Regions from separate parts of the Bacillus sp. LQ16 genome, predicted to be linked through region 2. Evidence: predicted binding sites of a transcription regulator. Region 2 holds the regulator's gene; the other holds the start of a gene.
What was found. The regulator LexA, encoded in region 2, represses DNA repair genes until DNA is damaged. The targets are predictions, from matches to a motif close to CGAACATATGTTCG.
Positions count from the first base shown of each region.

Region 1: the regulator LexA is predicted to act here: its motif matches at 14,519-14,532, upstream of ruvA (Holliday junction DNA helicase RuvA).

Region 1 covers NZ_CM173491.1:4,287,724-4,304,399, forward strand. Annotated here, with positions in the region: gene relA (GTP diphosphokinase) at 1-38, opposite strand, end outside; gene AC3EMB_RS21630 (adenine phosphoribosyltransferase) at 249-761, opposite strand; gene recJ (single-stranded-DNA-specific exonuclease RecJ) at 809-3,148, opposite strand; gene AC3EMB_RS21640 (cation diffusion facilitator family transporter) at 3,250-4,143, opposite strand; gene secDF (protein translocase subunit SecDF) at 4,300-6,564, opposite strand; gene AC3EMB_RS21650 (post-transcriptional regulator) at 6,834-7,118, opposite strand; gene spoVB (stage V sporulation protein B) at 7,304-8,863, shown strand; gene AC3EMB_RS21660 (DUF421 domain-containing protein) at 8,944-9,591, opposite strand; gene AC3EMB_RS21665 (TIGR04086 family membrane protein) at 9,695-10,078, shown strand; gene yajC (preprotein translocase subunit YajC) at 10,115-10,375, opposite strand; gene tgt (tRNA guanosine(34) transglycosylase Tgt) at 10,403-11,542, opposite strand; gene queA (tRNA preQ1(34) S-adenosylmethionine ribosyltransferase-isomerase QueA) at 11,555-12,607, opposite strand; gene AC3EMB_RS21685 (DUF2905 domain-containing protein) at 12,627-12,827, opposite strand; gene ruvB (Holliday junction branch migration DNA helicase RuvB) at 12,824-13,825, opposite strand; gene ruvA (Holliday junction DNA helicase RuvA) at 13,831-14,448, opposite strand; gene AC3EMB_RS21700 (iron-hydroxamate ABC transporter substrate-binding protein) at 14,637-15,581, shown strand; gene AC3EMB_RS21705 (BofC C-terminal domain-containing protein) at 15,596-16,126, opposite strand; gene AC3EMB_RS21710 (branched-chain amino acid ABC transporter substrate-binding protein) at 16,557-16,676, shown strand, end outside.
Region 2 covers NZ_CM173491.1:3,597,321-3,613,996, forward strand. Annotated here, with positions in the region: gene AC3EMB_RS18005 (ABC transporter ATP-binding protein) at 1-1,197, opposite strand, end outside; gene AC3EMB_RS18010 (YneF family protein) at 1,320-1,541, opposite strand; gene sirA (sporulation inhibitor of replication protein SirA) at 1,619-2,059, opposite strand; gene tkt (transketolase) at 2,216-4,216, opposite strand; gene phnE (phosphonate ABC transporter, permease protein PhnE) at 4,513-5,316, opposite strand; gene phnE (phosphonate ABC transporter, permease protein PhnE) at 5,316-6,110, opposite strand; gene phnC (phosphonate ABC transporter ATP-binding protein) at 6,107-6,880, opposite strand; gene AC3EMB_RS18040 (phosphate/phosphite/phosphonate ABC transporter substrate-binding protein) at 6,976-7,914, opposite strand; gene AC3EMB_RS18045 (bifunctional metallophosphatase/5'-nucleotidase) at 8,099-9,682, shown strand; gene AC3EMB_RS18050 (DUF896 domain-containing protein) at 9,723-9,962, opposite strand; gene AC3EMB_RS18055 (YneB family resolvase-like protein) at 10,008-10,664, opposite strand; gene lexA (transcriptional repressor LexA) at 10,806-11,426, shown strand; gene AC3EMB_RS18065 (DUF4097 family beta strand repeat-containing protein) at 11,518-12,321, opposite strand; gene AC3EMB_RS18070 (DUF1700 domain-containing protein) at 12,322-12,864, opposite strand; gene AC3EMB_RS18075 (PadR family transcriptional regulator) at 12,857-13,180, opposite strand; gene glnA (type I glutamate--ammonia ligase) at 13,715-15,049, opposite strand; gene glnR (transcriptional repressor GlnR) at 15,098-15,487, opposite strand; gene AC3EMB_RS18090 (methionine gamma-lyase family protein) at 15,662-16,676, opposite strand, start outside.

The sequences.
Region 1 (16,676 bases), 690 kb from region 2:
AGTACCTGTTCAGCTGTTAGTACCTGCTCATTTGCCATCGAATCACCTTTTATTGAAAATTGACTTTATCTTTATTTAATAGAATAAATTATATTCTATCATTATAACCCAATGATTGTGAATTGTGAAAAGGAAAAGATTTTACTGACATTTCACCATGATTTTTTGTTCAATTATACAAAAGTACCCGCTCCTCTCCAAGAGATTCACGGGTACTTTTTATCACCGTAGTTTTACCTATATAGTGATTAGTATTTTTCTAATACTAATACATCGTAACCATCTAACATTTTACGACCATCTAAGTAAGTAAGCTCTACTAAGAATGCAATCCCTGCTACAACTCCGCCTAGCTCTTCAACTAACTTAATTGTCGCTTCGATTGTTCCACCTGTAGCTAATAGATCATCTGTAATTAATACGCGTTGACCTGGCTTAATTGCATCTTTATGGATTGTTAAAACATCTTTACCATATTCTTTACCGTAGTCAACTGTAATTACTTCACGTGGTAATTTTCCTAATTTACGAACTGGCGCAAATCCTACTTCTAACGCATAAGAAACTGGGCAACCGATAATGAAACCACGAGCTTCTGGTCCTACTACAACATCGATATCTCTTTCTTTTGCGTACTCAACGATTGCATCTGTTGCTGCTTTGTATGCTTTACCGTCATTCATTAAAGGTGTAATGTCTTTAAACACAATACCTTCTTTCGGATAATCCGGTACAATTGCGATATGTTGCTTGAAATCCATATTTCTGAATCCTCCTCAGATCTAAAAGGTTTGTAAATACAAATCCTTTACCCTAACTGTTCTACTTCTTTATGATTACGAATCGTTTCAAACCATGTATATAGTTGCTGATATGTGCTATAAACCAATTCTTTTTCTAATTGTAAGTGGTTCATTTTCTCACGATATGTGTTCGATTCAATTAAATCACGCTTTTGTTTTTTGTCTGCCATAAAAATGACGCCATCTTTTATTGTAACAAATTCTAACTCAAAAAACACCTGTGTCATGAAATTTACTGTATCTTTTGACCAGCCTTTATGGCGACATAGTTGTTCTCCATATTGTCTTAAAGAAAATGGTGTTTTTTGGCTTAAGAAAGAATAGTACCATTTAAAGTGTTCTCTCGTAGGAACTGTACTAAATAGATGGTTATTTTCTTGATAAAACAGCGTATAAATTCGCGCTGGGAATCCTACTTTAAATAGCTCACTTAATTCATCTGTTCCTTTTGGTAAATCAAGTAACACGATATATTGATCATCTAAATGCGTTACTTCTGAAGCATGCATGAGCTTCTCTTTATAGCTCTCTAAAGAAAATTTATTCAATACCTCTTCAGAAAAATACACCATTGTTATTTTTTCTTTCGGAAGTTCTGCTAAATTTGCTTCTGCATTACGCATACTACGCCAATCAAATAATTGCCACGCCTCTACAGCAATATCTTGTACCATTAATTGTGGCTTCTTAAAATTATTCCATTCATTGATGGATGCTTCTCCTATTACAGATACTTTTGCAACTGGAGAGATTTCTTTCGCATATGCACCAAAACCAAATCCAATTGTATCCAGTGTTGCTTGTCCATCACGAAGAGCCATTTTTAAATGAGAGCCATCTGATCCGATTGCGCGAATACTTTCTAACTCTGCATCTTTCACTGCAATACGTGGTTTCGGATTTCCAACACCAAATGGTGCTAACTTCTGCATATCTTCAATTGCCGCTAGTGTTACATCCTCTACTTTGCAAAAAACATCAACTGCTGTAATTGGAATAAAATCTTCTTCTGTTAAAATTGCATCTGCTTGTTCATTTAAGCGGCGACGTAATTCATCTACATCATTCATATGTAGCGTCATTCCCGCTGCCATCGGATGCCCTCCGAAGTGTGGCAATAACTCTCTACAATCTGATAAATTTGCAAATAAATCAAATCCTGCAATACTACGCGCTGAGCCTTTTGCTGTTTCTTTTATAGGATCAATGCATAATACAATAGTCGGACGATAAAAACGTTCAACTAATTTAGAAGCGACAATCCCAATTACACCCGGATTCCAACCTTCTTTTGCAAGTACTAACACTTTGTTTTCTTCTGGCGGGAAGTTATTTTCAACTTCAGCGATAGCCTCTTCTGTAATTTGCTTTACAATATCTTTTCGCAGTTTGTTCAGCTCATCAATTTCTTCGGCTAACTCTTTTGCTTCCTCAGGATCATCTGATAATAAAAGGTGTACAGCCGGCGTTGCATCTTCTAAACGCCCGACCGCATTAATACGCGGTGCAATTGAGAAGCCAATACTCTCTTCTGTAATTTCACTTTGCGAAACGTTAGCAACTTTAAACAATGCCTTTAAACCAATATTTTTCGTCATACGCATATGTTTTAAACCGCGTTTCACTAGCAACCTATTTTCACCATGAAGTGACACTAAATCGGCTACTGTACCGATTACTGCAATCTCTAATAAATGTTCTGGTACACGGCCTAATAGTGCATGCGCAACTTTAAACGCAACACCTACACCAGCTAAATAGTGAAACGGATATACACCGCCATCTAATTTCGGATGTATAATCGCAAGTGCTTCTGGCAATTCTGGCGGTGGCTCATGGTGATCTGTAATAATTAGATCTATTCCAAGCTCTTTCGCTACATTCGCTTCATGTACTGCTGCAATGCCAGTATCGACAGTAATAATCAGTGAGAACCCTGCGCTATGCGCCCAACGAAACGCTTCTTCGTTCGGCCCATACCCTTCTGTAAAACGATTTGGAATATAAAATTCTACTTCTGCACCTAATTCTTGAAGAGCAAGATATAACACAGTTGTACTACTTACTCCGTCTGCATCGTAATCACCAAATATTAATATTTGTTCTCCATTTTGAATCGCCTTATTTACACGTTCTACCGTTCTATCCATTCCTTCTAATAAAAATGGATCATGAAATTCTTGATTTTCTGTATTTAAAAAATCTAAAATCTTATCTTCTGTATCTAGTCCTCTACCGAGGAATAATGAAACGACAAGTGGCGATAACTGTAATTTACTTGCTAATTCACTCACTCGTTCGTCATTATATTTTTTTTCTTTCCAACGCGTCTTCGGTTGTAACACGAAATCACCCCTTAACCTGTTCATTATACAAGACAGATTAAGGGGTGACAATATAATGCAAACTACGATGCAATATCTATATACTAAAATGTTAATGATGTTTAATTTGGAGAATACGGATTTATATGTACGAATACATTTTGTACATTATCTTGTTTCATAAGTATTTCTTTCACATGTTTTCCAATACGGTGTCCTTCTTCTACAGTAATGTATGGATCTACAGACACTTTAATATCGACAATAACATAATGACCATGCTCCCGTGCATATAAAGAACCAATTTTTTTCACACCATCTACTTGAAGAACTGCTTCTCTAAGCGGAATAACATCCTCCTCATGAAGAACATGGTCAAGCGTTGCATGAATTGCTTCCGCTCCAATGCTCCATGCCATTTTTACAACAAGAAGCGAAACAACTAATCCTGCAATCGGATCAGCATATACAAGCCAGTCTATACCAAGCTTACCACCGAGTATAGCTGCACAAATACCGATTAAAGCTGCAATTGAAGAAAATACATCCGAACGGTGCTCATATGCATTTGCAATAATTGCATCACTATTTACCCTTTTCCCTAATCGGAATTTATATTGAAACATTCCTTCTTTCACGACGATTGAAAGAACAACAGCAAAAATCGTAATTCCTTTCGGCGGTTCTAGTTCTTGCGAAAAAGCTTTTATAGATGAAATCGCGATTTCAAGTCCCACAATAAATAATAATACCGCAACAATAATCGCTGAAATCGATTCCGCTTTACCATGACCATACGGATGATCTTCATCAGGTGGCTGCTTTGCCGCTCGCAATCCAAAAAGTACAGCTAGCGAACCAATTACATCTGATGCAGAATGCACCGCATCTGCTAGCAGTGCTTTACTGTTCCCAATATAACCAATTACCGCCTTTACAATTGCTAATATAATATTACCAACGATCCCGACAATAGCACCAAACTCGGCCTGTTTAAAACGTTCATCTTTTTCCATAATTAAAATCCCTTCTTTTCTTAACCTATCTTTTTATTTTAACAAAAACAGCGATAACACCACCACTTTCTTCCATCTTCTTCCCATCAAAAAGTTGCTATCTTATTGTATCCACAAACGAAAAAAGAGATGCCTCATAATAAGGCATCATCTTTTCTATACTTGCGGTTCAGATTCTACTTTCTCAACCTTCTTCTTGTTTTTCCCCTTTTTCAAACGACGGTTTTCAAGCATTAACCAAATTTGAGAGGCAACGAAAACAGAAGAGTACGTACCTACTATTAATCCAACAAGTAACGCAAACGAGAAGTTACGTAGTGACTCACTACCGAAGATAAGTAGTGCAATTACTGGGAGTAACACTGTTAATACGGTGTTAATCGAACGACCAAGCGTTTGGCGAATACTTGCATTTACAATTTCCTCTAGGTCTTTTATATCGCGCACTCGTTTTTTCTGTTTGTATAATTCACGGTTTCTATCAAATGTAACAATCGAGTCATTAATAGAATAACCGATGATTGTTAGTACTGCAGCGATAAACGTTAAGTCTACCTCTAATTGGAAAATACTAAACATAACAACCATAACGAATGCGTCATGTAATAATGCAAGTACTGCAGATAACGCATACGTAAATCGGAATCGAATACTTACGTATAAAATGATAACTGCAGAAGCAATCAGTACAGCGATAAATGCATTTCGTGCAATTTCTTTACCGATTGTCGGTGAAACTGTACTTATGTTTGGATCCGTACCATATTTATCATGGAAGAATGTTTTTGTTTTCGCAATTTCATCTTTTGATAAAACACCTAATGTACGAACTGCGAAACCTTTATTGTCATCCCCAGTCGGTACAATATTTTCTTCCTTCACATCAATGTTCAACTCTTTAAAATCTTTATGAACATCAGCTACAGTAAGTGCTTGTTTTGATTGCAAGTCCATACGTGTACCACTTGCAAAGTCAATACCAAGATTCAATTTGAAAATTGGCAGGATAATTGCACCTGCAATTACAACTACAATTGAGAAGATAAGGAATTTATGACCGATATTCACGAAGTTAATACGATCAAATTTCGTTGGTGGATGTACTACACCTTTTGTTAACGGAATAATATCCTTTTGTTTCACACCAAAATATCCTGGTTTTTTATCGAAGTAACGGCTCTTTACAAGTAAACCTAGTAAGAAACGAGTACCGAATACGTTCGTAATGAAACCGACTAAAATACTTACGATTAAACTTGTTGCAAACCCTTGTACTGAGCTTGTACCATATACAAATAACACACCTGCAGCTGCAAGAGTCGTAACGTTCGCATCTAAAATTGTTGCTAATGAACGATGGTTACCAGCTCGGAATGCTGACATCATGGACTTACCAATTTTCAGCTCTTCTTTCAGTCTCTCGTACGTAATAATATTCGCATCAACTGCGATACCTACCCCGAGCACTAATGCGGCAATACCTGGTAATGTCAGAACCGCATGCATCCAGTTAAAGACAAGTAATGTAACAAAAATGTATAGACCTAACATAATAACCGCTACAAGTCCTGGTAAACGGTAATACACAAGCATAAATAAGAAAATAAGAGCGATACCAATCGCACTAGCGAAAATTGTTTGGTCTAATGCTTGTTGACCAAATTTCGCTCCAACAGATGTTGAATACATTTCTTTTAAATCAACAGGCAGTGCACCTGCATTTAATAAAGATGAAAGTTGTTTCGCACTTTCAACTGTGAAGTTTCCACCTACGATAGATACTTCAGCTTGGTTAAATACTTGGTTTACTGTTGCTGCTGATAAGAACTTTGGATTCGGTTTTGCAGATTCTGCTTTATACGAATCTTTTCCTTCTTCAAAATCAAGCCAAATTACCATTAAATTCGTTGGTGGTGGCATTTTAGAAATTTTTTCAGTTACTTCACGGAATTTTTCAGCGCTTTTTAGTGTAAGACCTACGCTCGCACGGCCTTGCTCATCAAATGTTTGCTTCGCTCCGCCGCCTTTTAAATCCGTTCCATCCATAAGAAGGTTATCATCCACATCACGGAATGTTAATTTCGCTTGTGTTGATAACATTTCACGTGCTTTTTGCTGATCTTGTACACCAGCAAGCTGTACACGAATTCGATCTTGCCCTTCGATTTGAATGTTCGGCTCACTTACACCGAGAACATTGACACGATTTTCAAGAGCACCTACTGTACTTACAAGTACGTCTCGATCGATTTTATCACCTTTTTTGGCTGGTTTTACTTCATACAGAATTTCAAAACCACCGCGAAGGTCTAGTCCTAGACTAATTCCTTTTGCTATGTCTTTTCCTGCCGCACCAATTACTCCACCGATTAATAAGACGATGAGGAAAAAGGCGGCAATTCTCGTACCACGCTTTGCCATATGTACCCTCTTTCTGCTACTAACACTTTCAATAAATCTTTTACGATTCACTGCTATACGTGTGCATACGCCTAGTTAGTAGACTTCCTTTCTATAATTTTTGCTAGCTCATCACTAGCTGTATAGGTAAGCTTTTACACTCCCTACACTTTCATCATTTATTTTCCTCTTCACTACCTCCTTTATATATAATCTTAGACACAATTATTTCCTCTTTATCAATACATATCATTATACTGCAAAAGGAAGAACAAACCAATTGCAGTCGGTTATTTATTTTCGTACTCATCAAATGACCAAAGCGGTGCTTGGTAAGCTTCAACAGTTAAATATGTCATATATTCATTAGTACTTACTGTTAATACGTCATTAACTAATTCATACAATCTAACATCGCTGTCTATCTTCTTCCACTTTTTCACTTTGAGAAACTTCCAAATGTCATCATCTGTTACTCGGTCGTAACCGAACATTTGAAACTCTTCTACTTTACTTTCTAAAACGACTTGTAACTGTCCGCGGTATGATTCTACCAAAGCCTCTCTATCTAACATTTATAACATCTCCTTCTTATTTCAGCACGAAAAAGTCGCTTTAATCCCGCTCTAATGGACAGCAATAACTACTTTCAAGAGCACTATCATACTTCACTCTCTTAAATGCTTGTCATTCTTGTCTCGTACGTGCATATAAATTATTGTAAATCATTCCATTGATTTTGAGAAGGTAGGAGAAGAACATGACGAGACAAAGCTTTTTAAAAGGCGCATTTATTTTAATGATAGCCGGCTTTATTACAAAAATACTTGGCTTTATCAACCGCATAGTAATGGCACGTATTTTAGGAGAAGAAGGCGTTGGTCTTTATATGATGGCCGTTCCTACATTCATTTTAGCAATTACATTGACACAAATTGGTCTTCCTGTCGCAATCGCAAAGTTTGTAGCAGAAGCGGAAGCTGTAAACGATAAACAAAGAGTTAAAAAAATATTAACCGTATCACTAGCTGTTACATCCGTTATTAGTATCATTTTAACAATCGGAATTATGTTCCTCACGCCTATTTTAGCAAAAACATTATTAACCGACGAAAGAACGTACTATCCATTAATGGCCATTTTGCCCGTTGTCCCGGTTATTGCTGTTTCTTCTGTTTTGCGTGGTTACTTTCAAGGGAAACAAAACATGAAACCTAGCGCTTATGCGCAAGTTCTAGAACAAGTCGTCCGCATTACCATTATCGCTATATGCATCCAGTTATTTTTACCTTACGGCATAGAATACGCTGCAGCCGGTGCTATGTTATCAGCTGTTCTCGGTGAAGTTGCATCCTTATTATTTTTACTCACGTTATTTCAGCGAGAAAAACATTTATCAATACGCTCTGGATTTTTCACTACTGTAAAGGAAAGCAAAGGGACATTTTATTCTCTGATGGATATTGCCCTTCCAACTACAGGAAGTCGTTTGATCGGCTCCGTTTCATATTTTTTTGAACCTATTGTCGTTATGCAAAGCTTAGCAATCGCTGGTGTCGCTGCTTCTGTTGCAACCCAGCAATACGGTATATTAAACGGTTATGCATTCCCGCTTCTATCACTACCCGCCTTTATTACATACGCTCTTTCTACAGCGCTCGTCCCTTCTATTAGTGAAGCAATGGCAAAAAGACAACATAAATTAGTGGAGCACCGTTTACAACAAGCACTTCGAATTTCATTAATTACCGGCGGATGGTCTGTCGTTATATTATACGTATTCGCTTCTCCTGTTTTAACTCTTATGTATGGATCAGACAGCGCAACAGCATTCATTCAACTTCTTGCGCCTTGCTTTTTATTTCATTATTTCCAAAGTCCACTTACCTCTGTTTTGCAAGCTTTAAACTTAGCAAGGGCTGCAATGATGAATACATTTATTGGTGCCATCGTGAAATTAATCGTTATTTTTGTACTAGCATCAAGGCCAGAATTTCAAATGATGGGGGTTGCACTTGCTATCGCTGCAAATATTGTAACAGTAACATTTCTTCACTACGCTACTGTTTTAAAAAAGATTACATTTACCATTTACGCAAAAGACTATATTTTCGGCGGACTTGCCATCGGTATCGCAGGCGCCTTCGGTTTTTATCTCCATAAATATATTATTTTCTCTCATTCCCTTGGCATACAAACATTATGGGAAATCACTTTAACAACAATTGTTTATATCGTACTTCTCTTCACTTTCAAACTCATTCGAAAAGAAGAGTTAAGTCGTCTCCCTATCATTCGTAAACTTTCATTTTTGAAATAAGATGAAACTTTAATCAGTGGGGTAATCTCCACTGATTATTAGTTAAACCAATCATTCTTACTCTTTCAAAGGATAAATCTCTAATTTTCTTTTACATCAACAAAAAATTGTCCGTTTTGAAAACTACAGTATAAAATTTGTGTTACATCGTTATAACCTAAGTTTTTTAATTTCTCAATAAGCCATTCATCTGTATGCTCAATCATTTGTAAATGACTAGATTGAATTTCTCCATCAATAATAAGAGGAAGCGTAAACTGTAATGTATCTTGTTTATTTTTTTGTTTTTGAAAGACAGATAACTTCCCAGACGGTTCCAAAATAGCATATTCTACATCCCGAATATCTCCAACTCCTTGTTCCCTTAATTGCATCATTAAATCATCTATATTATACCGTTGCTTTCTCATCTTCTTTTCATCAATCTTCCCCGCGTTTACAAGAATAGCTGGCTCACCTTCTATTAAATGCCGAAAGCGTTGATACTTTAGGGAAATGACTGACAAAATAATTTGGATGCACATAAGAAAAGTCATCGGAACTAATTGATGCCAAAGTGATTTATCGGTATTTTCAATTGCCACTACGGCCATTTCTCCAAGCATAATAAATACGACTAAATCTAATACACTTAGCTCTCCTATCTCACGTTTACCCATAAGACGAAAAATAATTAAGATGATGATATATAAAAGCATTGTCCGTCCAATTATTGATATCCATTCCATTTCTACATCTCCTTTTTTACGTATAGACTCCCCTATAAAAAAGAAACTAGTCTAACTTGGGCAAAAGGAAAATATGCTTGTATTAAAAAGGGGGAATGCATAAATGGATGGAACGAAAAAATTATCAACTGCAATTGGCTTCGGTATTGTTACACTACTAATTCTTGCATCTATTACTAGTATGATTATGGCTCTTTTATTAAAGTTTACAAATATAAATGAAGGGACATTAACCGTTACTATTTTTATACTCGCTCTTTTATCTATGCTTATGTCTGGATTTACTGCCGGCAAAAAGGCTCAAGGAAAAGGTTGGCTAGTAGGTTTCACAACAGGGCTCACATTCACTATACTCGTCTTTCTAGTTAACTATTTAGGCTTTTCTCAAACCTTATCGAACTCACAATTACTTTATCAATTAGCATTAATGGGGGCGAGTACACTCGGTGGTATTTTCGGTGTAAATATGTCAAAGCAAAGTAACTAAAAAAGGCCCTGCACATTTCATGCAGGGCCTTCCACATTAGTTTTTCACAACTTCACGAATCGCATTGCGATCGAAAGTTAAGTGTGAACCACCAGATTTAATAACGATTTTCGTCTCATCTACTGATTCGATTGTACCGTGTAAACCACCGATTGTTACGATAGCATCACCTTTTGCTAACTCACTTTGCATTTGAGCAACTGCTTTTTGACGTTTTTGTTGCGGGCGAATTAATAAGAAATAGAAAATCGCAAACATCGCAACGATCATAACGATATTCATCATACCTGCATTCATCTTTTGTTCCTCCTTTTAAATTATGTATTAGAAGTTTTTAGCATTCGGTTTATTAAAGCCATACTGTTCAAAGAACTCTTCGCGGAAATCGCCAAGACGGTCTTCACGAATAGCTTGTCTCACCTGCTCCATTAAGTTTAACAGAAAATGAAGGTTGTGATAAGACGTTAAACGAATTCCGAACGTTTCATCACATTTCATTAAATGACGAATATACGCACGTGAGTAGTTTTTACATGTGTAGCAATCACAGTTTGGATCAAGCGGACCGAAGTCTCTTGCGAATTTCGCATTTTTTACAACGAGTCGACCTTCACTTGTCATACATGTACCATTTCGAGCGATACGAGTTGGAAGTACACAGTCAAACATATCAATACCACGAATTGCACCATCGATTAATGAGTCAGGAGAACCTACACCCATTAAGTAACGAGGCTTATTATCTGGAAGAAGTGGTGTTGTAAACTCAAGTACACGGTTCATAATATCTTTCGGTTCACCAACAGATAAACCACCTACAGCGTAACCAGGGAAGTCCATTGAAACAAGGTCTTTCGCACTTTGACGACGAAGCTCTTCGTACTCCCCGCCCTGTACAATACCGAATAAACCTTGATCTTGCGGACGTTCATGCGCTTTTAAGCAACGTTCTGCCCAGCGGCTCGTACGCTCTACAGATTTCTTCATATATTCAAAAGTAGCCGGGAATGGCGGACACTCATCAAATGCCATCATAATATCCGAACCTAATGCATTTTGGATTTCCATCGCTTTTTCTGGTGATAAGAATAATTTATCTCCATTTAAGTGATTACGGAAGTGAACGCCTTCCTCTTCAATACGACGGAAGTCACTTAAACTGAATACTTGGAAACCACCAGAGTCTGTTAAGATTGCACGATCCCAGTTCATAAATTTATGCAAGCCGCCTGCTTCACGAATAATTTCATGACCTGGACGTAGCCATAAATGATACGTATTACTTAAAATAATGCCAGAATCCATTGCTTTTAATTCTTCCGGTGACATTGTCTTAACTGTCGCAAGTGTACCAACTGGCATAAATGTTGGTGTATCAAATGAACCGTGCGGTGTATGCACACGACCTAAACGGGCACCCGTTTGTTTACATGTCTTAATAAATTCATAACGAATTGCTGTCATAACTTACTCCTTTTATTTGTTTCTCATTTTAGCGTGAGATGCAACGAACATTGCATCACCGAAGCTAAAGAAACGATATTTTTCTTTTACTGCTTCATTATAAGCATGAAGTACATTATCTCTATTTGCAAATGCACTTACAAGCATGATTAATGTTGATTTCGGCAAGTGGAAGTTTGTAATTAAACCATCAATTGCTTTAAATTCATATCCCGGATACATGAAAATATCTGTCCATCCAGAAGCGGCGCAAAGCTTACCGTCATGATCTGTTGCAATTGTTTCTAACGTACGAGTTGATGTCGTACCTACAGTAATAATACGTCCACCATTCTCTTTCACACGATTTAATAATGCCGCTGTCTCTTCAGACATATGGTAATATTCTGCGTGCATATGGTGTTCTTCAATCGTGTCTGCAGAAACTGGTCTAAATGTTCCAAGCCCTACGTGAAGTGTAATGAATGCCAACTGAACGCCTTTTTGCTTTAACTTCTCAAGTAACTCTTCTGTAAAGTGAAGTCCCGCAGTCGGCGCTGCTGCTGAACCGATTTCTTTCGCATATACTGTTTGATAGCGATCGCGATCTTCTAGCGTCTCTTTAATATATGGAGGAAGTGGCATTTCCCCAAGTTCATCTAAAATTTCATAGAAGATGCCGTCATATGAAAATTCAAGCTGACGTCCACCTTGATCTGCAGTTCCTGTGCAAGTTGCTTTTAATTTCCCTTCGCCAAAAGAGATAACAGTTCCTTCTTTTACACGTTTCGCTGGCTTTACAAGCGTTTCCCACTTATCGCCTTCTTCTTGTTTTAAAAGAAGTACTTCAATGTGCGCGCCTGTATCTTCTTTCACACCGTGCAAACGAGCAGGCATAACTTTCGTTTCATTTAAAACTAAGCAATCCCCCTCATGTAAGTAAGAAAGAATGTCCGTAAAATGTTTATGCTCAATATCACCTGTTTCACGGTCTAACACCATTAATCTTGATGTTTCACGATCTTCTAACGGGACTTGTGCAATAAGTTCTTCTGGTAAATGAAAATCAAACAGATTTATATCCATAGCTATATCCACCTATTTCTTATTTAAATCGATTTATTATATACATAATAAAAGATAGTACAATACTTAACACAATACATGTAATGATAGGAAAATAAAAGGTAACGTTTCCTTTTTTCACAAAAATATCGCCTGGAAGCCTGCCAATGAACTTCCAAGCTAATCCAACAACGATGAGTAAAATTCCCGCTGTAATAAGCATTTTGGGCATCTCCATCATACTTTTGGCATCTCCATTCCGAAATGTTCATACGCAAGCGGCGTTACAATTCGGCCCCTTGGCGTTCGTTGTAAAAAGCCAATTTGTAATAAATACGGCTCATACACATCTTCAATCGTATGAGATTCTTCTCCAATTGTTGCTGAAACCGTTTCTAATCCAACTGGACCACCACGGAATTTCTCAATAATACCAAGCAGTAATTTATGATCAATATGATCTAGACCTAATTTATCTACTTGCAGTAGCTCTAATGCCATTTGCGTAATTTCCATCGTAACCGTTCCGTTACCACGAACTTGCGCGAAATCACGTACACGTCTTAAAAGACGATTCGCAATACGAGGTGTACCACGAGCACGTCTTGCAATTTCTAATGCAGCTAACGAATCGATTTCAACTTCAAACACTTCTGCTGTACGTTCAACAATCGCAGAAAGCTGATCTACTGTGTAGTACTCTAACCTTGAAAGTACACCGAAGCGGTCACGAAGCGGTGCCGATAATGCTCCGGCGCGTGTCGTTGCTCCAACTAATGTAAATGGCGGTAAATCTAGGCGTACAGAACGTGCTGAAGGCCCTTTTCCAATTACGATATCAAGGCAAAAGTCTTCCATCGCAGGATACAATACTTCTTCAATTGATCTATGCAAACGATGAATTTCATCAATAAATAATACATCCCCTGGCTGAAGCGCTGTTAATACAGCAGCTAAATCTCCTGGTCTTTCAATAGCGGGACCTGAAGTTGTTCTAACATTAACGCCCATTTCATTTGCAATAATATTCGCAAGCGTCGTTTTACCAAGACCTGGCGGTCCATATAAAAGCACGTGATCTAACGTTTCTTCACGCATTTTCGCTGCTTCAATAAATACTTCTAAATTATGTTTCGCTTTATCTTGGCCAATATACTGACGGAGCGTCTGTGGCCGTAATGAATATTCTAAATCCGCATCTTCATATGCAGATTCCCCTGAAAGGAGACGTTCGTCCATTATACTCACCTCTTACCATTTAGTAAAAGACTAAGTGCCTTTTTAATATACTGATCCGTCGTTAATGATTCTTTTAATAACTCTGGTACAACGCGAGAAACTTCGCGTTCTGCGTATCCAAGTGCGCGCAGAGCTTCCAGTGCCTCATCAAGCTCAGCTGATGAACCTTTCTTCTCATCAAAACGTTCTGTGTCTGAGAATAAATCCACAAATGCATCTGGTACGACATCTGCTAGTTTTCCTTTTAAATCTAAAATCATTTGGCGTGCTGTTTTCTTTCCGACGCCTGGGAATTTCACTAAAAACTTCTCATCTTCATGCTCAATCGCTTGAACGACCTGTCCTGTTTGACCAGAAGCTAAAATTGCAAGAGCGCCTTTTGGCCCAATGCCAGACACGCCTAACAACTTTGTAAATAATAAACGCTCTTCACGTGTTTTAAACCCGTAAAGTGCCATAATATCTTCTCTCACATAATGATATGTATAGACACGGATTTCTTGCTTACTTCTTTGAAATACATACGGATTCGGTGTGAAAATTTGATAACCAATTCCATTATGGTCAATTACGACATATTCCGGCCCTACATACTCCACGTAACCTGTAACATATTCAAACAAAATACGATCTCTCCCTCTTAAATCATGTATTCCATTTTAACATATTTAATGATAGAAAAGCGAGACTGCCCCAACAAATGTTCTCCACTTGAAACTTCTGTTATTTTCCATTGACAGAAAGGTTAAAGCACCTTAATATACAGAGGTCGATAATGATTATCAATACTAATTAAAGGGGTTACATCAGGATGAAACGTAAGCTATTTATTTTATTTACTATTATGCTTGTTGTTCTTTCTATCGTTGGCTGTTCTTCTCAAAAAGAAGAATCAAAAGCAAAAGAACAACCGAAAACAAAAGTTATAAAACATGCTAAAGGTGAAGCTACAATTCCAGTAAATCCAAAGAGAATTGTTGACTTATCTGGATCAACAGAAGAACTATTACTTCTTGGACACAAACCTGTTGGTACAGCAAATACATATAAAGATAAAATCCAAAATCACTTAACAGACAAATTAGATGGAGTAAAAGCAGTTGGTTGGTACTGGGCACCTAAAGTTGATTTAGAAGCTGTTACTGCTTTAAAACCAGACTTAATTATTTTAAACAACCGTCAATTAAAAATTTATGATCAACTAGAAAAGGTTGCACCTACAGTTGTTCTAGAAACAAACTTAGAAGACTGGCGTGGTAAGTTTAAAGAAGTAGGTAAGCTATTTGACGAAGAGAAGAAAGCAGACAAATGGATTGCAGACTACGATAAGAAAGCAGACTCTTTATCTAAAAAAATTAAAGAGAAAACAAAAGATGAGAACTTTATGTTCGTTGCAGTTACACCACAAAACTTCCGTGTATATGGTAGCTTCGGATACGGTGACATCATCTTTAATGACTTAAAACTTCCAGCAACAAAAGGTACGGATTTAAAACAAACGATGGCGCAAGTATCACTAGAAGGTCTAGTTGCATTCCAGCCTGACCAAATGTTTATTGTAAACTTCGGCGGCGAAGCTGATAAAGTTTACGAAGACTACAAAAACAGTGCCGTTTGGAAAGACAATAAAGCAGTTAAAAATAATCACGTATATGAAGTATCAAATGAAGTCTTCAATACGAAAGCATTCAATCCAATCGGAAAAGATATGCTAATTGATGAAATCGCAAAAGAAATTTTAGCTAAAAACAAATAAGAAAAAAAAGCAGCTCACCATGAGCTGCTTTTTTTCTTATTTTGCACTGCGTATTGTTTCATTTTTTCAATCGTCTTTACAAAACCTTCTTTTGATTTAATCCGAATACCACGCTTCAATTTCGCACGCTCATAACTCTCAAGCTTTTTCATATCAATTTGAAAGAAAGAATGGATCGCATTATCACTTTTTGGCACACCTTTGAAAATTTGTAATATCCCTTCCTCTGAAACACCAAAATACCCGCTCGTTTTCAATAACGGAGAAATATCATCAACTTTCTTTTGTAATACGATTTGTACATCATCACGATCAACAAGTTGCCATTCTTTATATTGCTGTAAAAACTTTTCTAAATCCGCTACTTTTTCTGTAAGTATTTCCTCACTTACTTCTCCATCAACATACATACGCTCTAATAAAATTGTAACCTCAGGTTCTTTTTCCGTTACTTCTGGTACTGGCCCTTCCGCCTTCACATTCGTTTCATAAACGAAACAAAACATCATAACGAAAGCTTGCATCGCAATCAGTATCCATTTCATTTCCGTTCACCTCTTTTAGGCAAGATCATACTTTCATTAGTAGTTTTTCCGGAAATGGTGGTTTTATCCATATTACATTTCTTTCGAAAAATAAAAAATGCAGATAAGGGTTTACCTCATCTGCATGTATCATTTACTTTTATATAAAATGAAAGACGCCTGCAAAGCAGGCGTCTTGATGCGTTTACGGCGAGAGACCAGGCGACCACATTCGCGTGTTTAGCACTTAAGCATATCTCTCGTCTTACGTAAATTAGCTCATCGCTTTGTTAATATAACATTAATAAAGTATAAGTGCAACATGTTTATAAAAATATTTTATTCCCTCTTTTATCCAACTGAATAGTATGTAAATTATAAATTGATAAAAGTAATGTATATGTTACAATTAATATAACAGCGAAATCATAATAAACAGGAGATGGATATTGTGAAAAAAATAAAGGATGAACGTCTCATTCTGAAAACATTAAAAAACATACGTATTGCCTTTCTTTTTCAATCGCTTGGTATAATTGGCATTTTAGGCTATATCGGATTCACTGAAGGA
Region 2 (16,676 bases):
TCGCTCCCCAACTTTTAATTCACCATTAAAATGATCATACTCACGGATTAAACATTTTAATAAAGTCGTTTTCCCTGCACCTGTACGTCCTACAACTCCTAGCGTTTCGCCCTTCTTCAAATCAAAGTGAATATCGTTTAAATGTAACAGTTCATTTTTCTTATACGAAAATGAATCAACAGCAAACGAAACATTACCGCTCGCTATTGTATGTACAGCATTTTCTCTATTTACTACATCTGATTTTTGTGAAAGAATTTTTTCTACACGGTCATATGAAGCACGCCCACGCTCCATAATATTGAACAACCATCCAAACGCTAACATTGGCCAAACGAGGGTACCTAAATATGTCGTAAATGTAACGAGATCACCTACTGTTAATTCACCTCTTACAACTAATACCGATCCGTAACATACTGCAATTAAAAAAGAAAATCCAACGATAAGAGCGATTGTCGGATCAAATAACGAATCAATACGTGCAACTAACACATTTTTATGCACAACATCTTCTGATTTTTTTCGAAACGCCTGCAAATCTTCTTTCTCTTGCCCAAGCGATCGAATCACTTTCATTCCACTCATACTCTCTTGCACTTTATCATTAATTTCCGAAAACGATTGCTGTGCTTTATGAAACCTTTTATGTAATAACGTTCCATAATAATTTGTCGAAATGGCTACAATCGGCATCGGAATTAAACTTAACAATGTTAACTTCCAACTAATTGTAAAACCCATCGCTACGAGTACACATCCCCCAACAGCTAATGAATCAACAAGCGTTAAAACACCCGCTCCAGCAGTTTGCTGGATTGCTTGAATATCATTGGTCGCATGTGCCATTAAATCACCTGTTCGATTTGACTGATAGAAAGATGGACTCATCTTTGTAAAATGTTCATATAAATTTTTTCGTAATTGGCGAGCTAATTTTAACGAAGACCCGAAAATCATAATACGCCATATGTAACGTAATATGTACATCGTAATACCTACAATTACTAATAGTACAACCCAATTTAGTAACTTATTGGTCGTCAATGTTCCATCATTAATTTCATCTACAACGATTCCAATTACTTTTGGTGCTACAAGTTCTAAAAGTGCAACGCCAAATAATAAAATAATTCCGGTTATGTATGCTCGTTTTTCTTGTTTAAAAAACCACGCTAAATTCATAAACACTTTCATTTTTTTCCTCCTCCCTTAAAATGAGCGATGTTTTCAGTTTATCAAAAATACAGAATTTTTAAAAGTTTTAAAAACTGTAACTAACAAAAAGAAAGACACTCTTAGCGAGTGTCTTTTAGCGCTTATTTCATTTGTTGCTTGTTCATTGCGCTCATCATTTGATTGATTTTCTTTTGGGAAGGTTTTTGTCCCATTTGCATCATCATCATTTTTAACATTTGTTCGTTAATTGGTGGATTTTTTTGTAAGTAATTCATCATGTATTTGCGGGCAATGAAAAATCCTAACGCCACGCCTGCTACTAGTGCTACTACGCCCACTAGAATACCTAACCAAATTGGCATATATTTTCCTCCTTCATGTTGTCTACCTTACAGTGTACTAAAACCTTTTCAATAAGACAAGATACAATTCGACATTTTTACACATATGTTCGTACTTGTTTTAGAGGATTCAGCCATCCGTACTTTGTATTTTCATAATCCATAGCTAAAAATGTTAATTCACACTTTCTTAACACCTCAAAGAAAGTCGTTTCCATAGAGACATTTCCAGAGGTATTCATACGAATATAGTGCGGTTTCACCATTATTTCACCGTACTCCGCTCCCGTATAAAGTGTATGTGTATGATGTGTTCTATCATATTTACCAAGAACGCGCAAAGCTTGTTCTAATTTATGATGAATTTTCATTACTTGCAATGGTTTTGTTATATACATCATTTGTTTATATAACACTTTTTTCTCCGAAAGGGACCCAGATTCTGAAAATCGAGCAAATAAATCAAAAAACAAATATTCACGACCAAAATAAGATTTCGCAATATCCTCTTGAATTAAATACAATTCATACGTTTTCATTTTTCCCCTCCCAATCTGGACAACCTTTTCTCTTCATTATATATAAGAAAATTTGCAATGATTGTCTGACTGCGGAGAGATAAAAAACTTTTTCTGTCGAAAAAACTCATTTACATAGAAAAATCTCTCCATGCCGGAGAGATTTTTCTGAAATCATTAAAGCATTTCTTTTACTTTACGAACAACGTTCTCTACAGTAAATCCATACTCTTCCATAATCTTCTCACCAGGAGCAGAAGCACCGAATGTATCGATACCTAACACATCTCCTTCAAGACCTACGTAACGGTGCCATCCGAATGTAGCACCCATTTCGATTGCGAAACGTTTTGTTACTGCTTTTGGTAATACAGATTCTTTGTACTCTGCAGTTTGAGCTTCAAAACGATCCATAGATGGCATGCTGACAACAGCTGCGTCAACACCGTCTGCTGCTAATGCTTTTTGAGCTTCAACAGCTAGGCTTACTTCAGATCCAGTTGCAAGTAAGATAACATCAGCCGTTTCTTTCTTGCTTGCAGAAACTACATATGCACCTTTTGCTACTTTTTCATACGTATCATCTTTTGCACCTTCTAATGTTGGAAGGTCTTGACGAGTTAATACTAAAGCAGTTGGTTTGTTTGTAGATTCTAAAGCCAGTCTCCAAGCTGCAACAGATTCGTTACCATCAGCTGGACGGATAACAGAAACGTTCGGCATTGCACGAAGCGCTGCTAATTGCTCGACTGGTTCATGTGTTGGACCATCTTCACCAACAGCGATACTGTCATGTGTGAATACATACGTTACTGGCAATTGCATTAATGCTGCAAGGCGAATTGCTGGACGTAAGTAATCAGAGAATACGAAGAACGTACCACCGTAAGTTTTTAAACCGCCATGTAATGCAATACCGTTCATTGCTGCACCCATTGCGAACTCACGTACACCGTACCAAATGTTTTTACCGCTGTAATCATCTCTTGTAAAGTCTTTTTCGTTATTCATGTATGTTTTGTTAGAACCAGCAAGGTCAGCAGATCCACCGAAGAATGATGGTACAGACTCTGCAATTGCATTAATTACAGCACCAGAAGAATTACGAGTTGCTGCTTTTGATCCTAATTCATAAGTTGGTAAGTTTTGCTCCCAACCTTCTGGAAGTTGACCGTTCATTGCTGCTTGGAATTCGTTTGCTAATTCTGGGTATGCTTGTGCATATTCACCTAGCATAGTGTTCCACTCAGCTTGCGTAGTTTCACCAACATCTTGTACTGTTTTACGGAAGTTGTCGTATACCTCTTCTGCTACGTGGAAATCTTGCTCAGCAGTCCAAGCATATGCTTCTTTCGTTAATTTTGTTTCTTCTACACCAAGTGGAGAACCATGTGAAGCTGATTTTCCTGATTTGTTTGGAGAACCGAAACCAATTGTCGTTCTTACTTCAATTAGCGTTGGGCGTTTTTCGTCAGCTTTCGCTTCTTCAATTGCTTTCGCGATTGCTTCAATATCGTTTCCATCCTCAACACGGATTACTTGCCATCCGTATGCTTTGTAACGATCTTCTACACTTTCAGAGAATGAACGATTTAAATCGCCATCTAATGAAATATCGTTTGAATCATAAAGCACAACAAGGCGACCTAATTGTAAATGAGCAGCTAATGAAGATGCTTCAGCAGAAACGCCTTCCATTAAATCTCCATCACCACAAATAGCGTATGTATAATGATCTACTACATTATACGCATCACGGTTATATTTAGCAGCTAAATGTCTTTCAGCCATTGCCATACCTACAGCAGTTGCAATACCTTGTCCAAGTGGACCAGTCGTTGCATCTACACCAGCTGTATGACCGTACTCAGGATGTCCTGGAGTTTTGCTTCCCCATTGACGGAAGTTCTTTAAGTCATCCATTGTTACATCATAACCAGATAGGTGAAGTAGGCTGTATAATAACATTGAACCATGACCTGCAGATAATACGAAACGATCACGGTTAAACCACGTTGGGTTATTTGGATTGTGTTTCATAAATTGAGTCCATAATGTATAAGCCATTGGTGCTGCACCCATTGGCATTCCTGGGTGACCAGAGTTTGCTTTTTCAATCGCATCGATGGATAATGTGCGAATCGTGTTGATAGAAAGTTGTTCGATTGAATGTGACATGCTATTCTTCCCTTCGCTTATATTAGTAAACGTTTTATACATTTATATGATAGCTTCCCACGCAAGATTATACAACATGTATCGACAAATATGTTGATATTTTTTTGATTTTTTATAAAAAAATCAATGTTTCCGGGAATGTATGGGCATTCAATATGACATACTTTTTCATTATTTTTATTTTAAAAAGAAAGAGAATTATCTGTATATTTATACAAATTTCTTCTATTCTTACTTTTTTAAATACGTTTTTAAAAACATAAAAAAGCATCTAACTTCGATGCTTTTCAAATAAGTTAAACAATCCGTTTCCGAATCGAACTTGAAATCAAATCAATTATAATTACCATTAAAATAATACCTAATAAAATAATACCAACACGAGACCAATTCCGTGAACTCAGCGCAAAAATTAAAGGTGTACCAATCCCTCCCGCTCCAATAACCCCTAAAATCGCAGCGGATCTTACATTAATTTCAAATCTGTATAACGTATACGATAGAAAATCTGGTAACACTTGTGGTAACACTGCATACCAAAGTATTTGAAAACGGTTTGCTCCTGTTGCTAGCAACGCTTCCGTCGGTCCTTTATCTATGTTTTCAATTCCTTCTGAATATAGTTTCCCTAACATTCCAATAGAATGTAATCCTAAAGCTAATACTCCTGCAAAAGAGCCTGGACCAACAGCTTTTATAAATAAAAGAGCCATAACTAATTCAGGAAACGTACGAACAAAACTAAGTACAAATTTCCCAGATCCTGAAGTTAATTTTCCACTACTCATATTCGTTGCCGCCCAAAAGGCAAACGGAACAGATAAAAATGCAGAAATAAATGTACCTAATATCGCAATTGCCAACGTATCAATTAATCCATGTAATAAATCTTCACCATCTGGCAAAGATACATACGACCAGTCTGGATTTAATATCCCTGTCATAATTGCTTTCGTGATTTCACCTGCTGTGTCCTTTATCCCTTCTAATGGTACTCCTGAAAAGGCCCATACATATACAACTGTAAGTGCTATTAAAATAATCCAGCGATATATACTCGGTTTCTTCGGTTTTGGCACAATCATCGTCGTTCTATTCATTATAGTTTCTCCCGCAACAATGTACTAATGTAGTCAATTAACAAAACAACAATAAGGGTATAGATAATTATAGAAGCAGTTTGTTGATATTGTAAAAATCCAAGTGTACGATCATAATATAGTCCAATACCACCTGCTCCTACTAAACCTAGGACAGCCGCTGCACGTACATTCACCTCAAATGTATATAGTACATAGGAAACAAAGTGTGCTTTTACTTGTGGAATGACTCCATAAACAATCCATTGTACCTTAGTAGCCCCTACAGCTGTCATCGCTTCTAGTGGGCCAGGGTCAATTGATTCAATTGATTCATACAACAATTTCGCTACAAGTCCAATTGAAAAAAAAGTAAGAGCCAAAATACCTGGAAGTGGCCCAATTCCAAAAATCGCTACGAAAATAGCCGCCAATAATAAATCTGGTATTGTTCGTATAAAATTTAAAATCATTCGAGCTAGACTGTATAAAAATGTGTTAGTAAACACATTACTTGCTGCAAACAATGCAAGTGGAATAGCTAAAATCGCTCCTAAGGTCGTCCCAATAATCGCCATACGTATTGTATCTAACATCGCTGTTGTAATAACTTGAAAATAACTCCAATCAGGTGGCACCATTTCTTTCAATAGATCTACCATATTTGGAAAACCGTCTACCAGTTTTGAAAATGATGCATCTACTTGTACACTACTACTCCACAGCATTAAAATAACTAAAATAAACGTTAACATATGTTTCAATTTACTCGGCGGCTTCGGTATTTCATTTGAATATATCGTCACGTCATTCATTTTACTGCCACCTCTAATAATTCGCTTTTCTGAGCAACGTCCCCATAAATTTCAGCAAATTTTTCATCCGTTGCTTCTTCTACTAAACCGTCAAAAACAATTTCTCCTGCATGTAATCCGATAATGCGTGTCGCATATTGTCTAGCCAAATCAATAGAATGTAAATTTACAATTGTCGTGATTCCAAAATCTTCATTAATTTTTTTCAAATCATCTAGCACTTGCTTTGTCGTAAGTGGATCTAACGATGCAACAGGCTCATCTGCCAATATGATTTTTGCTTCTTGCGCCAATGCTCTAGCTATCGATACACGTTGCTGTTGTCCTCCTGATAATTCATCAGCACGCGCATATGCTTTTTCTAAAATATTCACTCTTTTTAATGCTTGAAATGCGAGCTCCACATCTTCTTTCGGAAACAAACCTAACGTTGTACGTAATGTGGAATGATATCCAACACGACCAGCTAATACATTTTTTAATACTGTTGATCGCTTTACAAGGTTAAAACTTTGGAAGATCATACCGATATCCCGGCGCATACGCCTTAATCCTTTTCCTTTCGCAGAAGTAATAGACTCACCTTCAATAATGATTTCTCCTTCGGTAATCTCATGAAGACGATTTACGGATCTGAGAAGTGTAGATTTTCCAGCTCCGGATAATCCGACCATTACAATAAACTCACCTTTTTGAATCTTTAAATTTATATTATTCAATCCCTTTGTGCCATTCGGATACATTTTGGAAACATTTCGAAACTCTATCACACATCTTACCTACTTTCAATGTATTATCAATAACTAAAAAACGGCAAACTAACTGAAATCTCACACCTTCCGGCTAGCCGCCATTTCACTATGTATTATTGCGTCTTCACTGTCTTTCCATATTCACGAACAATATCAAATTTACTATCATCAGATTTAATATATCCTTCATGAGAATATACTTCTTTAATGATTTTACGGCCTTCCTCATTTTTTCCAATTTCAATGAAAGCATCCTGTAATTTCTTGCTCCACTCTTCATCTAAATCAGAACGTACCGAAATCGTATCGTTTGGAATTTTCTCCGTAAATTTCACTATTTTCGTTTGCTCGAATATATTCGGATAATCTTTTTTTACAATATTACGAGCATCTTGGAATACAACAGCTGCATCTACGTCACCATTTAAAAGAGCAATAAGCGACTGATCGTGACCTTTTAATGTAACAGGTTTCACATCTTTTAACGGATCAATTCCCTCTTTTAATAGAACAGCTGCAGGCCATACATACCCTGCTGATGATGTTACGTCTTGATAACCAATCTTTTTACCTTTTAAATCTTTTACACTATTTATATTAGAGTCTTTTTTAACAACAAACTCAGATTTATAATAATCTACTAAATCTTTTGTAGGAGCTCCTGTTTCATCCTCTACTCCAAAACGTTGTGCTTGTAAAATTACATTTGCAGCCTTCTTTTCATGTGCTAATACGTACGCTGTTGGCGGTAAAAATCCTACATCTACTTGTTTAGATGCCATCGCTTCTACAATTGTATTGTAGTTCGTTGAAATACTAACTTTTACCGGAATATTTAATTTATCGCTTAATAGCTTTTCCAATGGTTTTGCCTTTGCCTCTAACGTATCCGCATTTTGAGAAGGAACAAATTGAACATTTAAGGTCTTTGGTACATAACCTTTTTTCGTATCTTCATTTTTACTTGCACTGGACTCTTTCGTCCCGCAGCCACTTAATAATCCGGCCGCTAGTACAACTGTTGTACTCATTGCAAAAACTTTTTTCAACATATTAATGCCTCCATTTTTCTTGTTATAAAATAACCTTCCGTAAACATGAAGAAATATATCACATATTTTGATACACAATTGGTTATTTACAGAATCTTTACACATTCTATACATTCACATCAAAATTCACTTCACATATTTGATATGATTAATTGGAAGATAACAATAGAAAAGGTGAGTCATATTGGAACAAAATCAAACTGTAACTTTAAACATCTTATTAACAAGCGATATACATGGCACTGTTTATCCTATTCACTACCAAGATAACTCCCCAGCAGAACTTGGTTTAGCTAAAATTTCTACTCTTATAAAAAAAGAACGTTCCCAAAATACAAACGTTCTTTTAATTGATAATGGCGACTTTATTCAAGGAACACCATTTACTTATCATTACGTTACATACGAAAAAAACAAAAAAAATCCAATGTCCTTATTAGCGAATTACTTACAATATGACGCTGCAATTATCGGCAATCATGAATTTAATTACGGGATGAATATATTAAATAATGCTGTGACTACTGCGAACTTCCCGTACCTATCAGCAAACATATTAGATAAAAACATAAACAAACCTTATTTCGGAAAACCTTATTTAATCAAACAGATTGAATCCAATATAAAAATCGCTATTTTAGGGGTAACAACACATTACATCCCAAATTGGGAACAGGCCCATCACATTAAAGATTTACTATTTGAAGATGCATTAAAGACTACAAAAAAATGGGTTTCTTATATTCGCGAACATGAGAAACCCGATTTATTAGTCGTAGCCTATCACGGTGGATTTGAAAAAGATTTACAAACCGGGGAACCTACTGAAGTGTTAACAGGTGAAAACCAAGGATATGCAATGTGCCATGAAATTGAAGGCATAGATCTTTTACTAACAGGTCATCAACACCGAGAAATTTCTCACACAATGGCTAACGGTGTAACAATTTTACAGACCGGATGCAATGGACACTCAGTCGGCAAAGTAAAAGTAACATTCGAAAAAGCGAAACGTAAATGGGTAAAAAAAGAGAGCTCTTCTGAATTATTATCTGTACAAGGAATTGAAGCGGACCAAGATGTACTTTCATTGGTAGCCGATTACGAAGAGAAAACACAAAAGTGGCTTGATCAACCTATTGGAATCATTCAGGGGGACATGCAAATTTCAGATGCTATGCAAACTCGTTTGCACGATCATCCTTTTATCGAATTCATAAATAAAATACAGATGGATATAGCTAAGGTATCAATTTCTTGTACAAGTTTGTTCCATAATACATCTCCAGGTTTCCCGGAACATGTAACAATGCGTGACATCGTTTCTAATTATATTTATCCAAACACATTAAAAGTAATTAGAATAACTGGAGCTGATATAAAAGCCGCTCTTGAACTCTCTGCTTCTTATTTCACATTAAAAACAGATGGATCCATCATCGTAAGTCCTACCTACATAGAACCAAAACCACAACATTATAATTATGATATGTGGGAAGGGATTTCATATGTATTAAACATTTCAAAACCAATTGGTGAAAGAGTAGAATCTTTACAGCATAACAGTGCTCCTCTTAATATGAATGAAGAATATGAAGTTGTAATGAATAATTATCGTGCAAGTGGCGGGGGAAATTTCTTTATGTTTCAAAACAAACCGGTAGTAAAAGATATACCCACAGATATGTCTGAACTTATCGCTAATTATATATTGGAACATAAAACGATAGAAGCAACAGTTAATAACAACTGGAAAGTTATTAAATAACGATTTTTACAAATAAAAAAAGATGGGCTTCGCCCATCTTTTAATTTAATTTTGCATTATCTTGCTTTTTTAAAGCTTTTAATTTCGTCGGTGTGACATCTGTACCTTCTTCGTTAACAACTTTAATTCCTTTAAGTTCGTTTAACATATTTTGACGAAATCCTTTTAAATATTGTTCACGTAGCGATTGACGCTCACGTTGCTCTTCTTCAGTTAAACCTTCAGCTTTTGCTTTTTTCGCTAAGAAGTTAATGCGTTCAACGAGTTCGTGATTAATCATCTCGAATCCCCCTTCTAATCAAAACTGATTATTATCATACAATAGTTACTCTTCTTTATCAAGCAATTGCTTCGTATACTCTACATATCTACGATGTACAGTCGCCTTTGAAACATTATGACCAAATCCACGTAATGTTGCTGCAATTTCTTCAAACGTGAGTTCACTTTTTCGCAAACGTACAATTTCCTCAATTGGCACTTCTTTTTTCTCTCTTCCTACACTTAAATGACGATTTTTTAAATTATTTTCTGGACGATAACCTTTTTCTACTGCACGTTGCATACCTCGTTTAATTTTCAAATTATGAATCTTTCTTTGATATTCTTCAACAATACCAATAATATCTAATACCATCGAATCAGAATCCGACAATTGTAATTCACCATTATGTGTATGCGTATATACTTTTATGCCTTCTTTATGTAAACAATGCATTAATGCGATCTTCGCATTTCCTCTACCAAGGCGCGTTTCATCTTGTATAAGTAACACATCAATTTGTTCGTCTCGAATTGTATCCAGCACCTCTAATATACCGTCACGTTCAATTGTATATCCACTAGCCTGCTCTTCAATCACCTTAGTAACATTCATTTGATAGCGCTCAGCTAAATGCAATAATTCATCTTTTTGACGTAATAATGATGTTTCTTGCGCTTCTTTCGTTGTACTCACACGTGCATAAATAATTGCATTCATTTTGAACCCCTCTTTCTCCCTATTATTTCCCTATAGTGTAACATAAATCCGCCATTTGTTCGAACTTATGTTTGTAGAATGTTTTTTCACATGTTATACTTATTAATAAGAAAAATGAAAGAAAACGAGGTGTTAGAAAACATGGAAAAGTTAACGAAACGCCAGCAAGACATTCTCGACTTTATTAAGCTAAAAGTACAAGAAAAAGGATATCCACCTTCCGTACGTGAAATTGGTCAAGCAGTCGGCCTCGCTTCTAGTTCTACAGTGCACGGACATTTATCACGATTAGAAGAAAAAGGATACATTCGACGCGATCCAACAAAACCACGTGCCATTGAAATTTTAGGTGAAGACCGAATGGATACGGAAACACAATCTGTTATTCAAGTTCCAATTGTCGGAAAAGTTACTGCCGGTTTACCAATTACAGCGGTCGAAAGCGTAGAGGAACATTTCCCACTTCCAGCTAGTATTGTTGCTGGAGCAGACCAAGTGTTCATGTTACGTATTTCTGGAGATAGTATGATTGAAGCTGGTATTTTCGATGGAGATTTAGTTGTTGTTCGCCAACAACAGTCTGCATATAATGGTGAAATTGTAGTCGCTTTAACAGAAGATAACGAAGCAACTGTTAAACGTTTCTATAAAGAAAAAGACCATTTCCGTCTACAACCAGAAAACTCTTCATTAGAACCTATCATTTTAAAACAAGTGTCAGTTATCGGGAAAGTAATTGGCGTATATCGTGATTTACATTAAAAATAATAAAAAGAAGATAATTACCTTATTTATATACGGTAATTATCTTCTTTTTTGTATTTTGATAGATTTCCATACATTCTATTTCTTATTAACGAGTTTCAATCGTCACATCTCCCGCAGCCGTTTTACCGCTAATCTTTTTACTACCATTGCCAATTGTTACGTTATTATTTTCTTCATTAAAAATTGTTACATCTCCGGCAGCACTTTGCCCAGTAATTACCGCATCTTGTGGTTTTTCCGATAAAGTAATATCTATATCTCCCGCAGTTGAACTTGCTTCTAGATTATACTTGGAATCATGATCTTGAATATTTATTTCCCCACTTGTTGTTTTTGCGGTCACTTTCCCTAATACCTTCTTAAAGTTCACCTCACCAGCTTTTGTCGATCCCTCCACATTCTTAGCCGTTACTTGTTTCAACTCTACTTCTCCAGCAAGTGTTCTAACACTTACGCTATCACTTTTCACATCACTCATTTCGATTTGTCCAGCAGATGAATTTACTTTTACATCTTGATAAGAGCGTTCGGGCACAAGGAGAGTCAATTTAGACGTTTGAAACCTAAAATCATAAAAAGAAAAATCAAATGAAGCACCTTTTTCTCTTTCCCCAATAATTTTTAATGTGTCACCATCTTCTGCAATACGAATCTCTTGTTTACGTACATCTCCTGATTGCTTTACATAAAAAGAAGAATCAGGAGATTTTTGGATAACAATATCTCCGGCATCTAACTTAACTTCTATATTTTTTAATGTTTCGTTTTTAATTACATCTTCTTTATCGCCTTTTTCAGCAGTTTGTACTGCTTTTTCATATGTTTGGGAAATTCCTATTACTCCAATAATGATACAAGCGATAGCGATTAAAAATAGTTTTTTCATCATTTACTCTCCTTTTATCATTTTGAAGTTCCATATTACATATCGTACACACAATCTCTTAAACCACTTTGTACTATAAAAAGCGATAATACACAACAATAAACCTACTCCAACAAACGTTATACTAACGAAAAGATCCAACCATATAAAAGTACCCATAAATACTTTTCCAATAACGAAAAATGGTGTTACTACACTAGCAATACCACCAATCCAAAAAGAAAATATAAAAGCAACAATTGCGACTAACGGGCCTAACACAATAATAAAATTAAACAAACTAAGTCCAATCGCTGCCATAACAGCTCTTGTCACATTTGAAGTCGATGGATTTTTTTTCATTTCATCGAAGCGATACATCGCAAGTAACTCTTTTGCGATTACTTTCGGAGAACCAAGGCCCTGAATTATTTCTGATTCAGTTTTCCCCTCTTCTAGTCCAAACTGAAAGTGCTCTTCATAATCCAATAAAATATCTTGCCTCTCTTCCTCTGGTAACTTTCTAAGATAACTTGATAATTCTTTAAGAAACCCTTCTTTACTCATCCCATTCCACCCCTTCAATAATTTCTTGTACCCCTTTCGCAAAATCACGCCATTCTGTTACCAACAAATGAAATTGCGTCTCCCCTTGCTCTGTTAATTGATAATATTTACGAGGTGGCCCTTCTGTAGATTCCTTTAAATACGTTTGAAAATACCCTTCTTTCGTCAAACGACGTAACAAAGGATATACTGACCCTTCCGATATTAAAAATTTATTAGAAATTTGCTGAACAAGTTCATAACCGTAACTATCTTTACGTTTTACAAGTGCTAATACACAAAGTTCAAGCACACCTTTTTTAAACTGAACGTTCAAGTGTTATCCTCCTTTCCTATCTTAGTACTGTTCAATACACGGTACCTGTTTTATCCATAATATACCACTTAGTATTATTTATTGCAAGGTACTAAGCTATATTTATTCCCTAAATTTAGAAAATGAACTAACGAAATTCTGAATAAGACTGTGTTATAACTGAGCATCATTACGTTAATATCATTGAGTAATAATCTGATTCACAAGCCACAAACTTATAGCCTTGCAGATGAGGACATAAAAATCATCGCTCGCGTTGTACAAGGCAGTAAAGAATTATTAAGTTTTAGCACAAGTGATTAAAAAAGATAAGATCAATTCTTTTGAAAAGATTTTCTTAGTAACATGATTCAAAATAACCAAAAACAATCCATTATCTAGTAGTTAACATATCCAATAACTTCACTAAAAAAGCCCTGATACCGTAGTATCAAGGCTTTTATGTGGCTGTTTTTCATTTTGCAACCATATAAAATTGTAATAATAGGGAATTAAAAAACCCTTGATACGAGTTGTATCAAGGGTTCAAGCCTCTTAGTAAAGAGACATATATTGATCGCGTTCCCATTGGTGAACTTGTGTTCTAAAGATATCCCACTCAATCTCTTTCGCTTCGATGAAGTGCTCAAGTAAGTGTTCTCCTAGTGCACCGCATACTACTTCATTAGATTGTAATGTAACTAATGCTTGCGCTAATGTTGCTGGTAAGTCAACGATACCTGCTTCTTCGCGCTCTTCTTTTGTCATTACATAGATGTTACGGTCTACTGCAGCTGGTGGAGTTAATTTGTTTTTAATTCCATCAAGACCTGCAGCTAATAATGTAGCCATTACTAAATATGGATTTGCAGCTGGGTCAACACTACGTACTTCTACGCGTGTACTAATACCACGAGATGCAGGGATACGTACTAACGGGCTACGGTTTTGTGCAGACCATGCTACGTAACAAGGCGCTTCATATCCAGGTACTAGACGTTTATATGAGTTTACAGTTGGATTTGCTATCGCTGTAAATGCTGGTGCATGTTTTAAAATACCTGCGATGAAGTGACGAGCATCATCACTTAATTGTAAGTCACCGTTTGCATCAAAGAATACGTTCTCACCATTTTTAAATAATGATAAGTTACAGTGCATACCTGAACCGTTCACACCGTATAGTGGTTTTGGCATAAACGTTGCGTGTAAACCATGTTTACGAGCAATTGTTTTTACAACAAGTTTGAATGTTTGAATGTCATCACATGAGCGAATTGCATTTGCATATTTAAAGTCAATTTCGTGCTGCCCTGGAGCAACCTCATGGTGAGATGCTTCAATTTCAAATCCCATTTCTTCAAGTTCAAGAACGATATCACGACGACAGTTTTCCCCTAGATCCATCGGCGCAAGGTCGAAGTATCCACCGTTATCGTTTAGTTCTAATGTTGGATTTCCTTTTTCATCAACCTTAAATAGGAAGAATTCTGGCTCTGGTCCAAGATTGAAGTCTGAAAACCCTAAAGCTTCCATTTCTTTTAACACACGTTTTAAATTGTTACGTGGGTCTCCATCAAATGGAGTGCCATCTGCATTGTAAATATCACAGATTAGTCGAGCTACTTTACCTTTTTCAGCTGTCCAAGGGAAAATTACCCAAGTGTCTAAATCAGGATATAAATACATATCAGATTCTTCAATACGTACGAAACCTTCAATCGAAGATCCATCAAACATCATTTTGTTATCAAGAGCTTTCGTTAATTGTCTCACTGGAATCTCTACGTTTTTAATTACCCCTAAAAGGTCCGTAAATTGTAAACGGATATACTTTACATTCTCTTCTTTCGCCAAACGGAAAATATCTTCTTTTGTGTATCTAGACATTATAAATTCCTCCTTAGTCCCTCTAATCGCCTTCAGAATCAGTTATCTTTAGTGAAAAAATCTTGAAATGTCACCTTGTCGCAATGAAGTTCGATTGAATCTACCTGTATGTTGTAGTTCATCTCGAAGTATTTTGCGAAGCTCAGTTTTTGAAATTTCTTTCGTTTCTTCTTTTACTTTCACTGCTTCTGTTTGATTTTCTTTCATTAGTAACACTTGCTTAATACCAGCCATATTCAAGCCTTGATCTAACAAATCTTTAATCTCTAACAACTTATCTACATCGTTAAATGAAAATAATCTACGATTCCCCTTTGTACGGGTTGGAGAAACAAGATTATGCTCTTCATAGTAGCGAATTTGACGTGCAGACAATTGTGTTAAATCCATAACAATACCAATTGGAAACAGCGGGGCAGAACGTCTATCTTCTTTCATTTTTCAGTTCCTCCTTCGCCTTAACTGCTTCTCATTTTATAACATGTTATGTTTAGTGTCAATAGATGTTAGCTTTTCTTACATGATTTTTTTATAAATTTTTTCATTCTTTTTTCTAATCGCATAAATCGTTACTTTTATACGAAAAAAGCTGCCGATATCGACAGCTCCCCTTTAAGAAATTGTTAATAAATTCTTTTCAATCAATTCATCAATCGCAGAACAAATCGCAATTTTAACATGCGAATACGTTAATCCACCTTGCACATATGCAACATACGGTGGTCTAATCGGACCATCAGCAGATAATTCAATACTTGCACCTTGAATAAATGTTCCCGCCGCCATAATTACATCATCTTCATAACCTGGCATATAGTTTGCATACGGAGTAAAATGCGAATTAATTGGAGATGCATATTGAATCGCTTGACAGAAGGCAACCATACGGTCTTTATCATCAAATTGAACAGATTGAATTAAGTCTGTTCTTGGTGCATTCCACGCTGGTGACGTGTTCATTCCTAACTTTTCTAAAAACGCAGCTGTAAAAATTGCACCTTTCAGCGCTTGTCCTGCAACATGTGGCGCTAAGAAGAACCCTTGATACATTTCTTGCAGACTGTATAAAGACGCTCCAGCTTCCGCACCAATTCCCGGAGATGTTAAACGATATGCACACGCTTCAACATACTGTTCTTTACCGACAATGTAACCACCAGTTTTTACAATTCCCCCGCCTGGGTTTTTAATAAGCGAACCCGCCATTAAATCTGCACCAACATGACACGGCTCTTGCTCTTCAATAAACTCCCCATAACAATTATCTACAAACACAACAACATCAGGTTTAATTTCTTTAACAAACGCGATCATCTCTTTAATTTGAGAAATAGTAAACGATGGACGAGTAGCATAACCTTTCGAGCGCTGAATACCGATCATTTTCGTATTACTATGAATCGCTGCTGCAACAGCTTCAAAATCAACAAGCCCACCTTCAGTTAGCGGAACTGCATTGTAACCAATATTATATTCTTTAAATGAACCTACACCTTTCCCACGCACACCAACGATTTCCTCTAACGTATCATACGGTTTCCCAGTAATGTACAATAACTCATCTCCTGGACGTAAAATACCGAATAACGCTGTAGAAATAGCGTGAGTACCTGAAATAATTTGCGGA